DNA from 2 places in the Streptomyces sp. NPDC006314 genome. Region 2 is predicted to be linked to the other one. Evidence: riboswitches for the same ligand, from Rfam matches in the RefSeq annotation. Region 2 holds a riboswitch; the other holds the start of a gene.
What was found. Region 2 has a riboswitch for cobalamin ahead of ABZ079_RS15670 (CbtB-domain containing protein). Riboswitches for the same ligand answer to the same signal wherever they lie in the genome.
Positions count from the first base shown of each region.

Region 1: it holds a riboswitch for cobalamin, as region 2 does, so the genes downstream of both, ABZ079_RS28650 (HoxN/HupN/NixA family nickel/cobalt transporter) here and ABZ079_RS15670 (CbtB-domain containing protein) in region 2, are expected to answer to the same signal.

Region 1 is NZ_JBEXRL010000019.1:47,792-54,984, reverse strand. It holds partial or broken gene ABZ079_RS28655 (glycosyltransferase family 2 protein) at 1-121, opposite strand, end outside; gene ABZ079_RS28650 (HoxN/HupN/NixA family nickel/cobalt transporter) at 484-1,599, opposite strand; cobalamin riboswitch at 1,626-1,813, opposite strand; gene ABZ079_RS28645 (hypothetical protein) at 1,894-2,124, shown strand; gene ABZ079_RS28640 (hypothetical protein) at 2,360-2,776, shown strand; tRNA gene ABZ079_RS28635 (tRNA-Thr) at 2,942-3,018, opposite strand; gene ABZ079_RS28630 (alpha/beta hydrolase) at 3,126-4,667, opposite strand; gene ABZ079_RS28625 (DNA polymerase III subunit delta') at 5,011-6,216, opposite strand; gene tmk (dTMP kinase) at 6,351-7,193, opposite strand, start outside.
Region 2 is NZ_JBEXRL010000007.1:235,430-242,622, reverse strand. It holds gene ABZ079_RS15680 (PRC-barrel domain-containing protein) at 1,002-1,358, shown strand; gene ABZ079_RS15675 (hypothetical protein) at 1,392-1,562, shown strand; cobalamin riboswitch at 2,101-2,235, shown strand; gene ABZ079_RS15670 (CbtB-domain containing protein) at 2,272-2,493, shown strand; gene ABZ079_RS15665 (CbtA family protein) at 2,515-3,267, shown strand; gene ABZ079_RS15660 (hypothetical protein) at 3,414-3,761, shown strand; gene ABZ079_RS15655 (histidine phosphatase family protein) at 3,781-4,371, opposite strand; gene ABZ079_RS15650 (serine/threonine-protein kinase) at 4,692-6,104, shown strand; gene ABZ079_RS15645 (hypothetical protein) at 6,117-6,866, shown strand; gene ABZ079_RS15640 (NAD(+)/NADH kinase) at 7,178-7,193, opposite strand, start outside.

The sequences.
Region 1 (7,193 bases), on a different contig from region 2:
GCAGGGGCAGTCGACGCCGGACGAGCCTGACGCGGTCGCGGGCGTTGATGCGGTAGTAGACGGCGTGCCGGGCCGGTGAGGTCTTGGGGTGCCGGAGCAGCACCCCGGGGGCGTGCAAAAGCGTGAAGAAGATCATCTCTGACCAACCGCACACCTGGTGGTACGCCCACCGCACATGACAGGCCGCTGCCCCCTCACAGGAGAAGAAGGAGCAGATCGGCGGCGTGAAGGACGAGCCCTGGCCGAGGCGAGAAGCAGCAAAGATCCTCGCCGCGAAAAGGCGGACGGGGTGGGAAGATCAGCGATCTGGAGGCCGGCCACGACATGGGCCCCGACACCGGCAGCGCCCATCTCACCGCCAAGGACAAGGCGGGCAGGCCCATGAGCGACACCTGCACGGTGACCCGCGGCAAGGGAAAGTGGCACCTCGTCGTCTTCACCGGGCAGCCCGTGCCGCAGGCGCGGACGGTCCAGCGCTCCCCCTCAGCCCTCGTCGGCGACGCGGACGGTCCAGCGCTCCTCGACCTTGGCCAGGCGCCAGTACGCGATGGCCACGGCCCAGACGACGACGAACAGGCCGGCGATGACATAGCCGACGTTGTCCAGGTCCAGGGCCGCGATCCAGCCCGTGACGTCATCATGCAGGCCGAGCTTGTCGTGCAGGACGCCGACCAGCTCGATCGTGCCGACGAAGAAGGCCACGGCGATGGACAGGCCGGTGATGGTGAGGTTGTAGAACACCTTCCGCACCGGGTTGGAGAAAGCCCACTGGTAGGCGAAGTTCATGAACGTGCCGTCGAGGGTGTCGAACAGGCTCATGCCGGCCGCGAACAGCAGCGGCAGGCACAGCACCGCGTACCACGGCAGACCCGCGGCGGCACCGTTGCCGGCCAGGGCGAGGAGCAGAACCTCCGTCGTGGTGTCGAAGCCGATGCCGAAGAGGAAGCCCAGCGGGAACATCTGGCCCGGGCGGCGGATGGACTTGGTGAGCCGGCCCAGGAGACGGTTCATGAAGCCGCGCGAGTCGAGGTGGGCCTCCAGTTCCGCCTCGTCGTAATGTCCGGCGCGCATCGCCCTGAATACGCGCAGGATGCCGAAGAGCGCGACGAGGTTGAGGGCGGCGATGAGGTACAGGAAGCTGCCGGAGACCGTGGTGCCGACGGTGCCGAGGACCTGGTGGGTTCGGGAGCCGTCGTTCATGAGGGTGCCGGCGAGCTTCGCGCCTCCGGCGACCAGGGCGGCCATGGCGACCACCACGCTGGAATGCCCGAGCGCGAACCAGAAGCCCACCGACACCGGCCGCTTTCCGTCGGCCATCAGCTTGCGGGTGGTGTTGTCGATCGCCGCGATGTGGTCCGCGTCGAAGGCATGCCGCATGCCGAGCGTGTACGCCGTGATGCCGAGACCCAGGCCGAACGCCTTGGTGCCCACCTCATAGTGACGGGGAATCACGAGCAGGAACAGGATGCCGAACGCGACCACGTGCAGGGCGACGATCACGCCCAGCAGGCCCACGGTCCGGACGGTGTCCTCGCGACGCCAGCGGAACGACGGGGACGGGGTGGCGGCGGTTTCGGGCACGCCTTCGGACACGGTCATGCGTTCACGCTCCAGCACCTCGTGGATCAGCTTCGTGATGCCGTGGCCGGTCTCCTGGCTGACGGGTCGCCGCGCCCGCCCCTGCCTTCCCGGCTGTGCGGCCAGTGGCGTGTAGGGGGCGGGAACTTCCCGATCACAGTGGCGAGGGCCGCTCCGGTCTGAGCCCTGAGGGCTGTCACCGGTCTTCCCGAACACCACGGCCTGCTCACACTAGGGGGCGGTGGGTAGCGGCTGCAAGGCTGCACAGCTGAACAGGTATGGAGGCGCGGGGCAGGTGGCTGCGATGATGGGGGCATGCATCTCGTCCCCGCGGATCGTGCCGGGCAGCGCACCATCGACGGCCATCGGGTCTGTGACGCCATCGCCGCCGTCGGCGAGCCGGAGCGGGTACGCGCCTGGGCCGATCGCTTCTCGCTGCTCTCCGATCCCGGCCGTCTGTCCCTGCTGCTCGCGCTCCACGAGGCCGGTCGGCTCGTCGACGGATCGATCTCCGCACTGCTGAAACACTGCGTCTCACCCGACTGACGCGCTACCGTCCGCTGCCGCGCCCCTTCTCGATGCTCGCTCCCACGTGGTCACCCAGGCCATGGAGCCGCCCTGCCTCTGCCACAGAGCCGGTTGCCGCCCTGACCCGCGTGCGCCCCACCCCGGTCGAGGCGTAACAACCGTTCTATAGAGTGATGATGACTGATCATCACTGTCGTTGATGAAGCAAGGCAGTGCGACGGCGACCTGCCGTACAGAGAAACAGGGGAACCACATGAGCCTGATACGCAAGCGCGTCGGCACGATCCTCGGCATGGGCGCGATGCTCGTCGGGGTGGCGCTCACCGCCGGGGCCGGCACTGCCAACGCCATGGACCCGGACGGGTCGTACACCATCACCATCCACAATTCCAGCGGGAAGGTGATCGGGTACGCCCGCTGGAACGCCGACCCGCAGCCCGCCCCCGACATTCCGGGCGATGCCCTCATCGCCAAGGACGTGTACGCCGACGGCTTGGGAATCGAGGCGGAGCTCAGCAACGGCCGCATCGCTTCCACCCGGGGCCACGACTCCCCCTACATGAAGATCGTCCCCGGCAACCTCCCCGAAGGGAAGGCGTACAAGCTGCGGGGCTGCATCGTGACCAGCACGTACCGGGAGTGCTCGCCCTGGCACGACGTCCGCGCCTGAGCCGCGAGGCGCGCGCGTGCCCCCCGTCCACCCAGGCGGATCCGCGAGGACATGGCTCCCGGGGATGCCGCCGCGTCCGGGGGGCGCGGCACGCGCGCGCCGCAGCCGTCGTCTCCGCTGAACGAGAAGACCCCGGGTCGGACGATGTCCGACCCGGGGTCTCAGTGGAGCCGCTTTCGGGATTCGAACCCGAGACCTACGCATTACGAGTGCGTTGCTCTGGCCATCTGAGCTAAAGCGGCGCGCTGCCCACACCATGGTGCGATCAGCAACGTCGGTAAGTCTACACAGTTTCCAAGGGTGCTTCGCACCCACCCCGGAGCCCTCCGCTCCGGGGTGGGTGGACGGGCTATGAGCAGCGCTTTCCGGCGGTCGGCGGGGTGCCGCGGAGCAGATAGGTGTTGATCGCCGTGTCGATGCAGCTGCTGCCACGGCCGTAGGCGGTGTGGCCGTCACCGACGTAGGTCAGGAGGCGGGCCGAGGAGAGCTGGCGGGCCAGGGACTGCGCCTCGCGGTAGGGGGTCGCCGGGTCGCGGGTGGTGCCGACCACCACGATCGGCGCCGCACCCTTCGCCTCGATGCGGTGCGGTTCGCCCGTCGCCTTCACCGGCCAGTACGCGCAGTTCAGCGAGGCCCAGGCCAGGCCGCCACCGAAGATGGGGGACGCCTTCTCGAACTGGGGCAGCGCCTTCTCCACCTGTTCGGGGCCGGAGAAGGCCGGCGGCAGGTCCAGGCAGTTCACTGCGGCGTTGGCCATCATCAGGTTGCTGTAGCGGCCGCTCTTGTCACGCTCGTAGTAGCTGTCGGAGAGCACGAGCAGGCCCGCGCCGTCGTTCTCCTTCATCGCCGAGAACAGCGCCTCGCGCAGCTGCTCCCACGTCCCCTCGTCGTACATCGCCGCGATCACCCCGGTGGTGGCGAGCGCCTCGCCGAGCCTGCGGCCGCCCGGGTCGCCCGCCGGGATGGGGTGGGTGTCCAGCTTGCGGAAGAACGCCTTGAGGTGGTCGCCGACCTGTGCGGGCGTCGTACTCGTGCCGCCGAGCGGGCAGTCGGGGTGCCGTACGCAGTCCTTCGCGAACTCCTGGAACGCCGTCTCGAATCCCGCCGTCTGGTCGAGGTTCAGCTCGCGGGCGTCGAGGCTGGGGTCCATCGCGCCGTCCAGGACCATACGGCCCACCCGCTCCGGGAACAGACCGGCGTACGTCGCCCCGAGGAACGTGCCGTACGACGCCCCGACGTAGTTCAGCTTCCGGTCGCCCAGCACCGCCCGCACGATGTCCATGTCCCGTGCCGTCTCGACGGTGGAGACGTGCCGGAGCAGCCGTGCCGAATGCGCACCGCAGCCCTCCGTGAACTTCTTGTCGGCCGCGACCAGCGCGTTCCGCTCCCCCTGGTCGTCGGGCGTCAGGTCCGTCTGCGTGTATGCGTCCATCTGACGTCCGTCGAGGCATTCGACGGGCTCGCTGCGGGCGACGCCCCGCGGGTCCACCGCGGCCATGTCGTAGCGGGCACGGACGTCCGCCGGGTAGCCGATGCCGGCGTACTGCTGGAGGTAGCTGATCGCGGAGCCGCCCGGGCCACCCGGGTTGACCAGCAGTGAGCCGAGCGGCTTGCCCTTGCCGGTGGCCTTCTTGCGGGCGACGGCGAGCCGGACGTCGCCCGAGCCGGGCTTCGCGTAATCCAGCGGGGCCTTGATCGTCGCGCACTGGAAGCCGGGGGTACCGCAGCTGCGCCAGTGCGGCCGCTGCGCGTAGTACGGCGTCAGCGCCGACGGCGTCGACCGCGGCAGCGCGGCCAGCGCCGCGTCCACCGTCCCGCCCGTCGACATGGTCGGACTCCCGGAGGAGCAGGCGGTCACGAGCAGCGCGGCGGCCGTGAGGAGCGCGGCCATGAGACGGTCCATCGTCGGGATGTGGGTGCCCCGGGGCCGGAGCGGAGATCGGCGGCAGTGGGATGACCTGGTGTGCATCGGGAGATCGTAACTCTGCGCGACGACTTGGAGGCGCTATGTGTGCGGCGTGGGCTCGTACGGGGGACGCCAGACGTCAACGGTGGTACGGGCGGAGGAGTCCGGCTGAGGCACGGGGAGGCCGGAGTTCGGCACCGATTCTCAGGCGCCGGGCCTGGACAGCGGTACGCGGACCGCGGACTTCGGCAACGGTAGGGGAACCCCGGCCCTCGACCGCGGTACGACGGCCGGAGCGTATCCGCCGGCCCGTGGCCCGCCCAGGTCGTCATCCCGCCCGCAGGGCCATCGTCATCGCCTCCACCGCGAGCAGCGGGGCCACATTGCGGTCCAGGGCTTCGCGGCAGGCGGCGACCGCCTCGATGCGGCGGAGCGTGGACTCCGGGGCGCTGCCGCGGGCCAGCCGCTGCAGGGCGTCCTCGGCGTCGGCGTTGGCGATCGCCACTCGGGAGCCGAGCTGGAGGGCGAGGACGTCGCGGTAGAAGGCGGTGAGGTCGCCGAGGGCGACGTCGAGGCTGTCGCGCTGCGTGCGGGTTCTGCGGCGCTTCTGCATGTCCTCGAGGTCCTTCATCACACCTGCCGTGCCGCGCGGCAGCCGGCCCCCCTGCACCGCGCCCAGTGCCGCCTTCAGCTCCTCGGTCTCCTTGCCGTCCATCTCTTCGGCGAGCTGCTTGGCGTCCTCGGCGGCCGCGTCGACCAGTTCCTGGGCCGCCTTGAGACAGGCGCCGACCTCGTCCAGGCGCAGCGGGAGCTTGAGCACGGCGGCGCGGCGCTCGCGGGCCGCCGGGTCGGTGGCCAGGCGCCGGGCCCGGTCGACGTGGCCCTGGGTGGCGCGGGCGACCGCCGCCGCGATCTCCGGTTCGATGCCGTCACGGCGTACGAGCATGTCGGCGACGGCGTCGACGGAGGGTGTACGCAGATTCAGGTGGCGGCAGCGGGAGCGGATCGTCGGCAGGACATCCTCGATGGAGGGGGCGCACAGCAGCCAGACCGTGCGCGGGGCCGGCTCCTCGACGGCCTTGAGGACCGCGTTGGCCGACTTCTCGTTCAGCCGCTCGGCGTCCTCGACCAGGATGATCTGCCAGCGGCCGTTCGCCGGGGAGGTGAACGACTTGCGGACCGTGTCCCGCATGTCCTTCACCAGGATCTCGGAGCCCACCGCGGCGACCGTGTTGACGTCCGCGTGCGTGCCGAGCAGCGCGGTGTGGCAGCCGTCGCAGAAGCCACAGCCGGGAGAACCGCCGAGAGCGCGGTCCGGGCTCACGCACTGCAGGGCCGCGGCGAAGGCTCTGGCCGCCTGGTTCCGGCCTGCCCCGGGCGGGCCAGTGAACAGCCAGGCGTGCGTCATCTTCGACGCCTCGGGCGGCGGCTCGTCGGCCGTGGCGGCGGTGACGAGGGCGTCAGCGTCCCGCGCGGCGGCGCCGAGCACCGCGCTCACCTTCTCCTGCCCGACGAGGTCGTCCCACACGGTCACGGGTCACGCCGCCCTTCCGTCACACTCCACGTTCCGGAATCCATTGTGCGGGTGGGCACTGACATTGATGGTGACACTCAGGTTCCGGTGGCCGTGCCTCGGGCACTGCCTGACGCCCTGAGCAGGAACGGCTCTCAGCCGCGCCGACCCCGCCCACGGCCCCTGCGGCCCTGTTCCTCGTCGCGGTCGCCGGAGTCCTGCCCGTCGTACGACCCCAGCAGTTCGTCCGCCAGAGTCGGCAGGTCGTCCAGCGGGGTCTCCTCGGCCCAGTCGGGGCGCGGCCGGCGGCGGGGCGTGCCGTCGGCCTCGATCCGGGGCATCTCGCGCGTATGCCCTTCGGAGCCGTCGGGACCGGCGGTGGGCCGCTCGTCCCGGAAGAAGCCGGGCGGCACCCGGTCCGTCGGGGCGTCATCCCGTACGGGCGGCAGTACGGCCGTCTCGTCGGCCGCGCCCGGGGTCACCGGCGGCAGTACGGCCGTCTCGTCCGCCGCGCCTGCCGGAGTCACCGGCGGCAGCACCGCCGTCTCGTCCGCCGCACCCGGAACCACCGGCCGCAGCACCGCCGTCTCGTCCGCGGCGCCGGAGGCGACCGGCAGTTGCGGCAGCTCGGCGGTCACCTCGGAGTCGGCGGGGACACCGTGCACGTCCTCGGCGGAGCCACCGCGCTCCGCGCGCACCGGACGCAGCACCGTCGTGTCGTCGGCGCCCGGTTCCGGCCGGCCCGCCTCCGGCCTCCCCCCGGCGCGCGTGCCCGCCTCGGGCGTGCCGGGTGAGACCACCGGTGTCGGGGCCGTCTCCTCGGCACCACGGGCACCCGGCGACGCCGCCGGCGTCGCGTGGGGAGCCACGCCCGGCGTGGTCGGCAGAGGTGTGCTGGGCCTGCGGGCCGCCGCGTCGGCCGCCGCCGCGGCCTCGGCCGCCTGCCGGCGGGCCTCCTCGGCACGCAGCAACGCCTCCTCGGCCTTGCGCTGCTTCTC
Region 2 (7,193 bases):
CTCACGCGGGCCGCCGAAGTCCTCCGGCATCGAACGCCGGGGGACTTCGGGAGGGTCAGCGGGCGGCGCCGGCATCCGCGTCCGGTGGCTGTCCGCCGTCGTCACCTGTGGTCAGTGGAGCGGTTGCGGCGACGCCGCGGTGAGGAGCAGCCGCGGCCCTCGTCGCGGGGGTCACCTTGTTCGCCGACGGTCGGCGACTCGGACTGTCGCGGTCCCGCAGGGGGTTGTGCCGCGTCGGCGCCGCGGCGCGGGCCGCGGGGCACGCGGCCGGGCAGAGCGCGGCTGTACCGGTGCACGGCGATTCTTTCCGCGTGCTCGGCGTTGAGCCGGTGGATCACGAATGCCGCCCCCGCGATGGGGACCAGGAAGGCGGCGACCGTCAGGAAGGCGTGCATGGCGGCCCTCTCACATGCCGATGATCAGGCGACTGGCGCGACCGGCCTGGCCGGTACGGCCGCGGAGACCGAGGACGCGCCGCCCTCGTACTCCCATGCCTCGTCGGGATCGAGCGGCCGGTCGGCCGCGGAGCCGGCGTGCCCGGCCTCGTCCGCGGTGGTCCCCGGCGGGATGAGTCCCAGCGGCCGGTGCCGTAGGAGCGCAGCGACAGCTTGTGCGGGTCGATCTCAGCTCAGCGGGTTCCGGGAGCGGGGCCGCCAGGCACCGTCCAGGAGTCCACGGGACGTGCCGTTGCGCTTCAGCGCGAGACGCGCGGCCGGGGCTGTGACGGGCTCGGGGTGCAGCACGGGTGGGCAAGAGACGACTCCGCATCCGGCGAAGCGGGCGTGGAAACCGGCAGGAGTACGCTGAAACGGCCGGGGCACGTCGTGTGCCGGAGACGGACGCATCCCGCTCTTCAGGCCTCACACGTCCCCCGCCCTGCGCTCCTTGGCTGTGCCACGTGATCGGTGAGCACCCGCTCCCCACCCGACCGCCGAGGCCGGGCCACCCGAGCCCGGCGTTCGTTCTGCTCTCGCCGAACGAGAGCGGGAAGGAGAAACGGCATGATCCAGCCAGCCGATATCCGCGAGTGGCGCAACCGCGATGTCGTCGACCCGAAGGGTCACAAGATCGGCGCGCTCGAAGCCGTCTACGTGGACACCACCACCGACCAACCGGCCATGGTCACCGTCCGGACCGGTCTGCCCACCCACCGGTTCCTTGTCTTCGTGCCCCTCGACGAGACAGTCCTCGGCCCGGACTACGTCAAGGTCTCCTACGACAGGGCACGCGTCAGGAAGTCCCCTTCGATCGGCACGGACGACGTGCTGCCCGCCGAGCAGGAGGAGGCGATCTTCCATTACTACGGCATGGCCTACCAACCAGGGGCCGGCGGCGAACGGCAACTCGCGCGCCGCTGACGGCCGCGTCCGGCCAAGGGAGGTGTTCCCGTCATGGTGATCTTCCTGCTGATCGTCATCGTCGCCATCGTGCTGGGACTGATCGGCGCGACGGTGGAGGGTCTCGGCTATCTGCTGATCATCGGCATCGCGCTCCTCGTCGCCGACCTGGTCCTCGCCGCCGTGCGGTTGTCCCGGCGCTCCCATCGGCACGTCCTCCGCTGACGGATTCCCGCGCCGGCGGACTCGCCGGTCGCCCGGCACATCCCGCCAGGGAACCCGCCGACCCGGCACCTCGGACACAGGCCGCCGAACCGGCCGTTCACCGCTCCGCCCAGAACACGACCGTCACACGGCCCTCGCCGCCTCGCTGAGCCCCGTACGCCCGCCACCACCAGGCCATGAGGGCCATGGCAGCCCCCGAGGCCCTCGACCGCGCCCCGACCGCGGCCGCATCATGATCACCGGGTCGGCGCGGGCGTTCGTGGCAGGCGTCGACATCAAGGAGACGCGGCCGACGGCCAAGACCATGCGAACCGTGCCTGACCGGACGCCCCGTGGGCGCGGGGAGGCCGAGCGTGCCGGGCCGGTCTCGGGCGAACGGCGCCTGGTCGATGCGGTGTTCGCGACCTGGGGCCAGAAGGGCGGATGGGCGCCTTCGCCGGCAGGAGGCCACCCGAGTCCCATCGCACCCACCGCACTCAGCAGACCGGTCACCTACCGCGAGAGGAAGATCACGCCAGGTGGCGCGGTCTTGGCGGGCTACGCGTCACGCGGTACGGTCTGTCAGATATCGACGACGGCGAGACGGAAGCCGGTGGGAATCCGGCACGGTCGCGCCACTGTATGCGAGAGGCGTCTCGTGAGTCAGACCCGTGGCCGTCGTCCACTGCACCACCGAGATGGGACGCGAACTCCCAGAGGAGGTTCTGCCATGGCGCAGACCGTCGCCCAGCCGACAGCCACCACTCCCGCCATCCCCGCCAAGCTGCCGCTGAAGGCGATAGCTCCCTGGGCGGTCTTCTTCGGCATCATGATGCTGATCCTGCTCTACTTCGTCGGCGCCGAGCAGGGCGCCACCTCCGTGTTCAGCGGCACGGACGTCCACGAGTGGGTGCACGACGCCCGCCACCTGCTCGGCTTCCCCTGCCACTGACGCGAGGGACGCCGCACGCCCATGAACTCCGCAACGGTAAGAAACCTCCTCGTTCGGGGCATGCTCGCCGGCCTGGCCGCCGGCGTGCTCGCCCTGGTCGTCTCCTACCTCCTCGGTGAGCCGAACGTCGACAAGGCGATCGGCTTCGAGGACGCCCACTCCCACGAGCACGAGATGGAGGTCGTCTCCCGCTCCCTGCAGTCCACCGCCGGTCTCGCCACCGGTGTCCTCGTCTACGGGGTCGCCTTCGGCGGCATCGCCGCGCTGGCCTTCTGCTTCGCGCTGGGCCGCGTGGGCAGCTTCTCCCCGCGGGTGACCGCGCTGCTGCTGTCCGGCTGCGCACTGCTCGCCGTGTACGTGGTCCCGTTCCTGAAGTACCCGGCCAACCCGCCGTCGGTCGGCGACCCCGACACCATCGGCAAGCGGACCACCCTGTACTTCCTGATGATGCTGCTCAGCGTCCTCCTCGCGGTCGCCGCCACCATCCTGGGCAAGCGCCTGGCGCCCGCTCTGGGTACCTGGTGGGCGACCGTGGCCGCGGTGGCCGCCTTCGCCGTCGTGATCGGTCTGGCCTATGAGTTCCTGCCCGTCATCAACGAGGTGCCGGCGGACTTCCCGGCCACCCTGCTGTGGCGGTTCCGTCTGTCCGCACTGGCCATCCAGAGCGTTCTGTGGGCCGGATTCGGGCTGCTCTTCGGCGAGTTGGCCGAGCGGCAGCTGAACCCCAAGCCGGCGACAGCCCCGTCCGGGCGGACAGTTCCCGCCTCGAACTAAGCGGTTTTGGGACACGAGAGGGCCCCTTGGAACCATCCGGGGGCCCTCTCGCGTTCTCCGGGCACCGACGCGATCGGATCACGGACAGGGCACAGAACACCGTCCGATGGGGCGGGTACCGCCAAGCCGAGGAGCGGAGGAACCGAGTGGCCAGACATCCCCAGCCGCGCCGCATCACGCTCGGGGGCCGTGAGGCGGTCGCCCTCACCGTCGAGGAATACGAGCAGCTGATCGCCAGCCGACGGCAGATCGGCGGTCAGAGCGCCCGGGTACGGGTGCTCGCCCAGCAGGTGAAGCGGACCGAACGGCTCCTGCACGAGCTGGAAACGCTGGTCGACAACCCGGCGGATCGCCACGAGCAGAACGGCACCGTGCCGTCGGAGTGCCCGGCGTCCTGTTCCACGGCCCGGGCGGCGGAGTGGGACGCGGGAACCGACTGCCTGCGCTGTGCGATAGCGGCGCTGCTGCGCCGTCACCGGGACGCGGCCTCCTGAACCACGGCGCCCGCCGGTCTCAGCGCGCCGCGGCGGTGCCCGGCGCGGCCAGGGGCTGCCCGAGCCGCAGATTCCAGCGTCCGGCCCGTCCACTGAGCTGTGTGGCCGTCAACGGCGGTACGTCGAGCCGCCAGAAGGCAGCCGTGGGCAGGCTCAGGACATGAACGACCGCGGCCCGTACGACCTCTGGCTCCACCACGGCGACCGTACGGCCGTCCGTGTCCGGCGCGGTGTCCAGCCAGCGCCCGACCCGCTCGCACACGTCCCGCACCGATTCCCCGCCGTGCCCCGACCAGCCCGCGTCGGCGAGCCAACGGCCCACCGCCTCCGGCTCGGCGGCTCCCACCTCCTCAAGGGTGCGGCCTCGCCAACGGCCCGCATCCAGACCCTGCAACTCCGGCGTCGCCACGCCGTCGAGGCCGAGCGCTGCCGCCGTCTCGCGGCAGCGCACGCTCGGGGAAGTGATGACACGGGCGTACGCGGGCAGCGCGCCGGCCGCCGAGAGGGCGTGGGCGGCCCCGACGGCGTCGATCGAGTCGCCGTCGTAGAAGCGGGCCTGCCGCAGCGACGGGCTCGTCGCGGGTGAGACGAAGGTGACGCGGCTGGTCACGTGGCTGCTCCTCCCGCGGCTGCCAAGACCTCAGCGATCCGCGGCAGCACGGGTGCCGCCAGCGGGCGCCGGGCCGCACGCGCACCTGCTCGTCGCCCCGCCGCGTGGCGAACATAGCATCCGCGGAAGTCGCGGTTTCCGCAGATTCGGGGCCCGCATCGGACGACTATGGCCGCTCCAGCCATGCGGACTTCCCGAACTCGCCCTGACATGGCACGGTTTGATCGCTGAATCGCACAATCGCGTACGGGCGTACCGGGCGCACGCTGTCGGCAGCACGGACGGGGGACGCACATGGGGAGTGATGCCGCGTGGCCGGAATGAAGCTCTATTCACTCGAATCCGGCGATCCGCGGCGGCTCGGCCCCTACCGGCTGCTGCGGCGGATCGCCACCGGCGGCATGGGCCGCATCTATCTCGCCCGGCAGGAAGCCCTGGGGACCCCCGCCAGCGCCGCGGGGCCCACCGGGACCGCGGTGGACCACGGGCTCGTCGCGGTCAAGACACTCCTCGCCGAGGGGTTCGTGAGCAGGCCGGACCGGGAGCGGTTCGCCCGCGAGGTGGAATTGGCGGGGCGGGTCGACAGCGCGTACACCGCCACGGTGCTCGACGCCGACGCGAGGGCGGAGCGCCCGTGGCTCGCCATCGAGTTCATTCCGGCGCCCAGCCTGGCCGAACTCGTCGTCAGCGCCGGGACGTTGCCCGTCGACGGAGTGCGCTGGGCCGCGGCCGGGGCGGCGCGGGCGCTGGTCGAGCTGCACGGCCTGGGGGTCGTCCACCGCGACATCAAGCCCCTGAACATCCTGCTGCCCCATGACGGCCCCCGCCTGATCGACTTCAGCATCTCACACGCCCACGACCACACCAGCTCGACGACGACCATCGGCACTTTCGCGTTCACCTCGCCGGAACAGGCGTGCGGCAAGAAGTCCACCGCCGCGTCCGACATGTACTCCCTGGGGGCCACGCTCTTCTTCCTCGCGGTCGGCCGCCCGCCGTACGAGCAGACGGACCACTCCATCGGGATCCTCGCCCTCGTCCAGCGCGGAGAGCTCGACACCAGCGGACTGCCGCCGGAACTGGAACCGCTGATCCTCCCCCTGCTGGAGGCCGACCCCGCGAGACGTCCGGCCCCGTCCGACGTCCTACGGGACGTTCTCGCCGGCCTCGACCGGATGACGGCGGGCGGGGGCACCGAGCGGTGCCTGCCGCGGTCGTGGACCGCGCTGATCGAGGAGTACGCGGAGCAGGGCCGTCAACTCCGCGACAACACACTCGACTTGGACGCGGCCGAAGCACCGACTCGGGTGAAGCCCGGGAGCGCCCGGGACGGCGGTGCGGACGAGGCGATCAGCGAGATGCGCGAGCAGCTGGAGGCCCTGCGCAGGCAGCGGGACGCCTTGGTGCGGGAGCAGGCCGAGGAGCAGGCGGAGGCGGAGGCACGGGAGCGCGCGCGCCGGGAAGAGGAACAGCGCAGGCGCCGGGAACAAGCGCGGAAGGAAGAGGCGGAACGCAGGGAGCGCGAGCGCAGGGAACAGGAGAGGGAGGAGAAGGAACAGAAGGAACGCGAGCGCAGGGAGAGTCAGCGCAGGGAACGCGAACACATCGCGCGCGAGAGGACCGAGACGTCCGCCAAGGACAAGAGCACCGGCGCGGTGTCGACCCCCAAGGCACCGCCGAAGCCCGGGGCGGCGAAGAAACCCGCCCAGAAATCGGGTTCCCCGGAAGGCTAGGGCGGTCTGTTCGTGGCCGCACTCGTCATCGGGTTACTGCTCTGGCAGCCTTGGGAGAAGAAGGGCCACGACACCCCGAAGAGCAGCCCCACCTCCGCTTTCACCTTCTCCGGCAGCGGCGGCACCAGCGGCCTCGGCGGCCCCGGCGACGGTATCGACGGCGGCACCGACGACTCCGGCTCCTCCAGTTCCTCGGGCGGTGGCTCCGATGACACCGAGCCCGAACCCGAGGCGGAGACCAGCTCCCCCGAGCCCGACCCCACCGAAGACGCCTTCAGGGCCGTCTCGTACGGGGACTGCCTGGACGTCGTCGACACCGGTTACGGCGGCACCACCAAGTACGACTGGAGCGAGGAGAAGCCGGACACGACGTCCTGCGGCTACGGGACGCGCGTGAAAGTCACCGGCACCACCGGCGACTGCGCGTCCGGCGTGGGCAAGGCCACCTGGTCGTACTACTCCACCAGCAGCGGCGAGCGGACCGCGCTCTGCCTCACCGGCCTGTACCACCAGGGTGACTGCCTGCTCGCCAAGCGCGCGGGCAACTACGTCAGCAGCGTCGCGATGCTGTCGTCCCCGAATTGCACGGACCGGAGGGTTCCCGCCGCGTACAACGAGATTCTGGTCGTCACGGACATCTACCGGGCGACGGCGGGCGCCGGTAGCGAGGTCTGCCGCCATGAGCGGTACGACGCCAACACGTACTGGTCCACGAAGGTGGACGACGGCGCGACGCTGCTGTGCCTGAAGGCGTACGACTGAGCCCCCCGCGGAGGACTGGGCCACGCGGTGCTGATCGGTGTTTCGCCGCACCCCCGTCGAGGGACACGTTCGCCGGTGGGCGATCCCGCGCCGGCAGCTGCGACAGCCGGCGGCCACGCCCCTCTCGGGCGGTCGCCCTGCCCACCGCCGGCGTCCGCCACGTCGGCGGGCGCCGCCGGCCTGCGACGTCACGCGGTGGAACCGTCGGCCTCCACGCGTGCCCGCGGTCGGCACACCTGCCACCCGCCGTCGACGCGGTGGCCGGGCAAGTGTCCGTCCCCGCAGGCCCGTCGCCGCGGTGAAGACCACCTTCAGCCTCCACCGGCC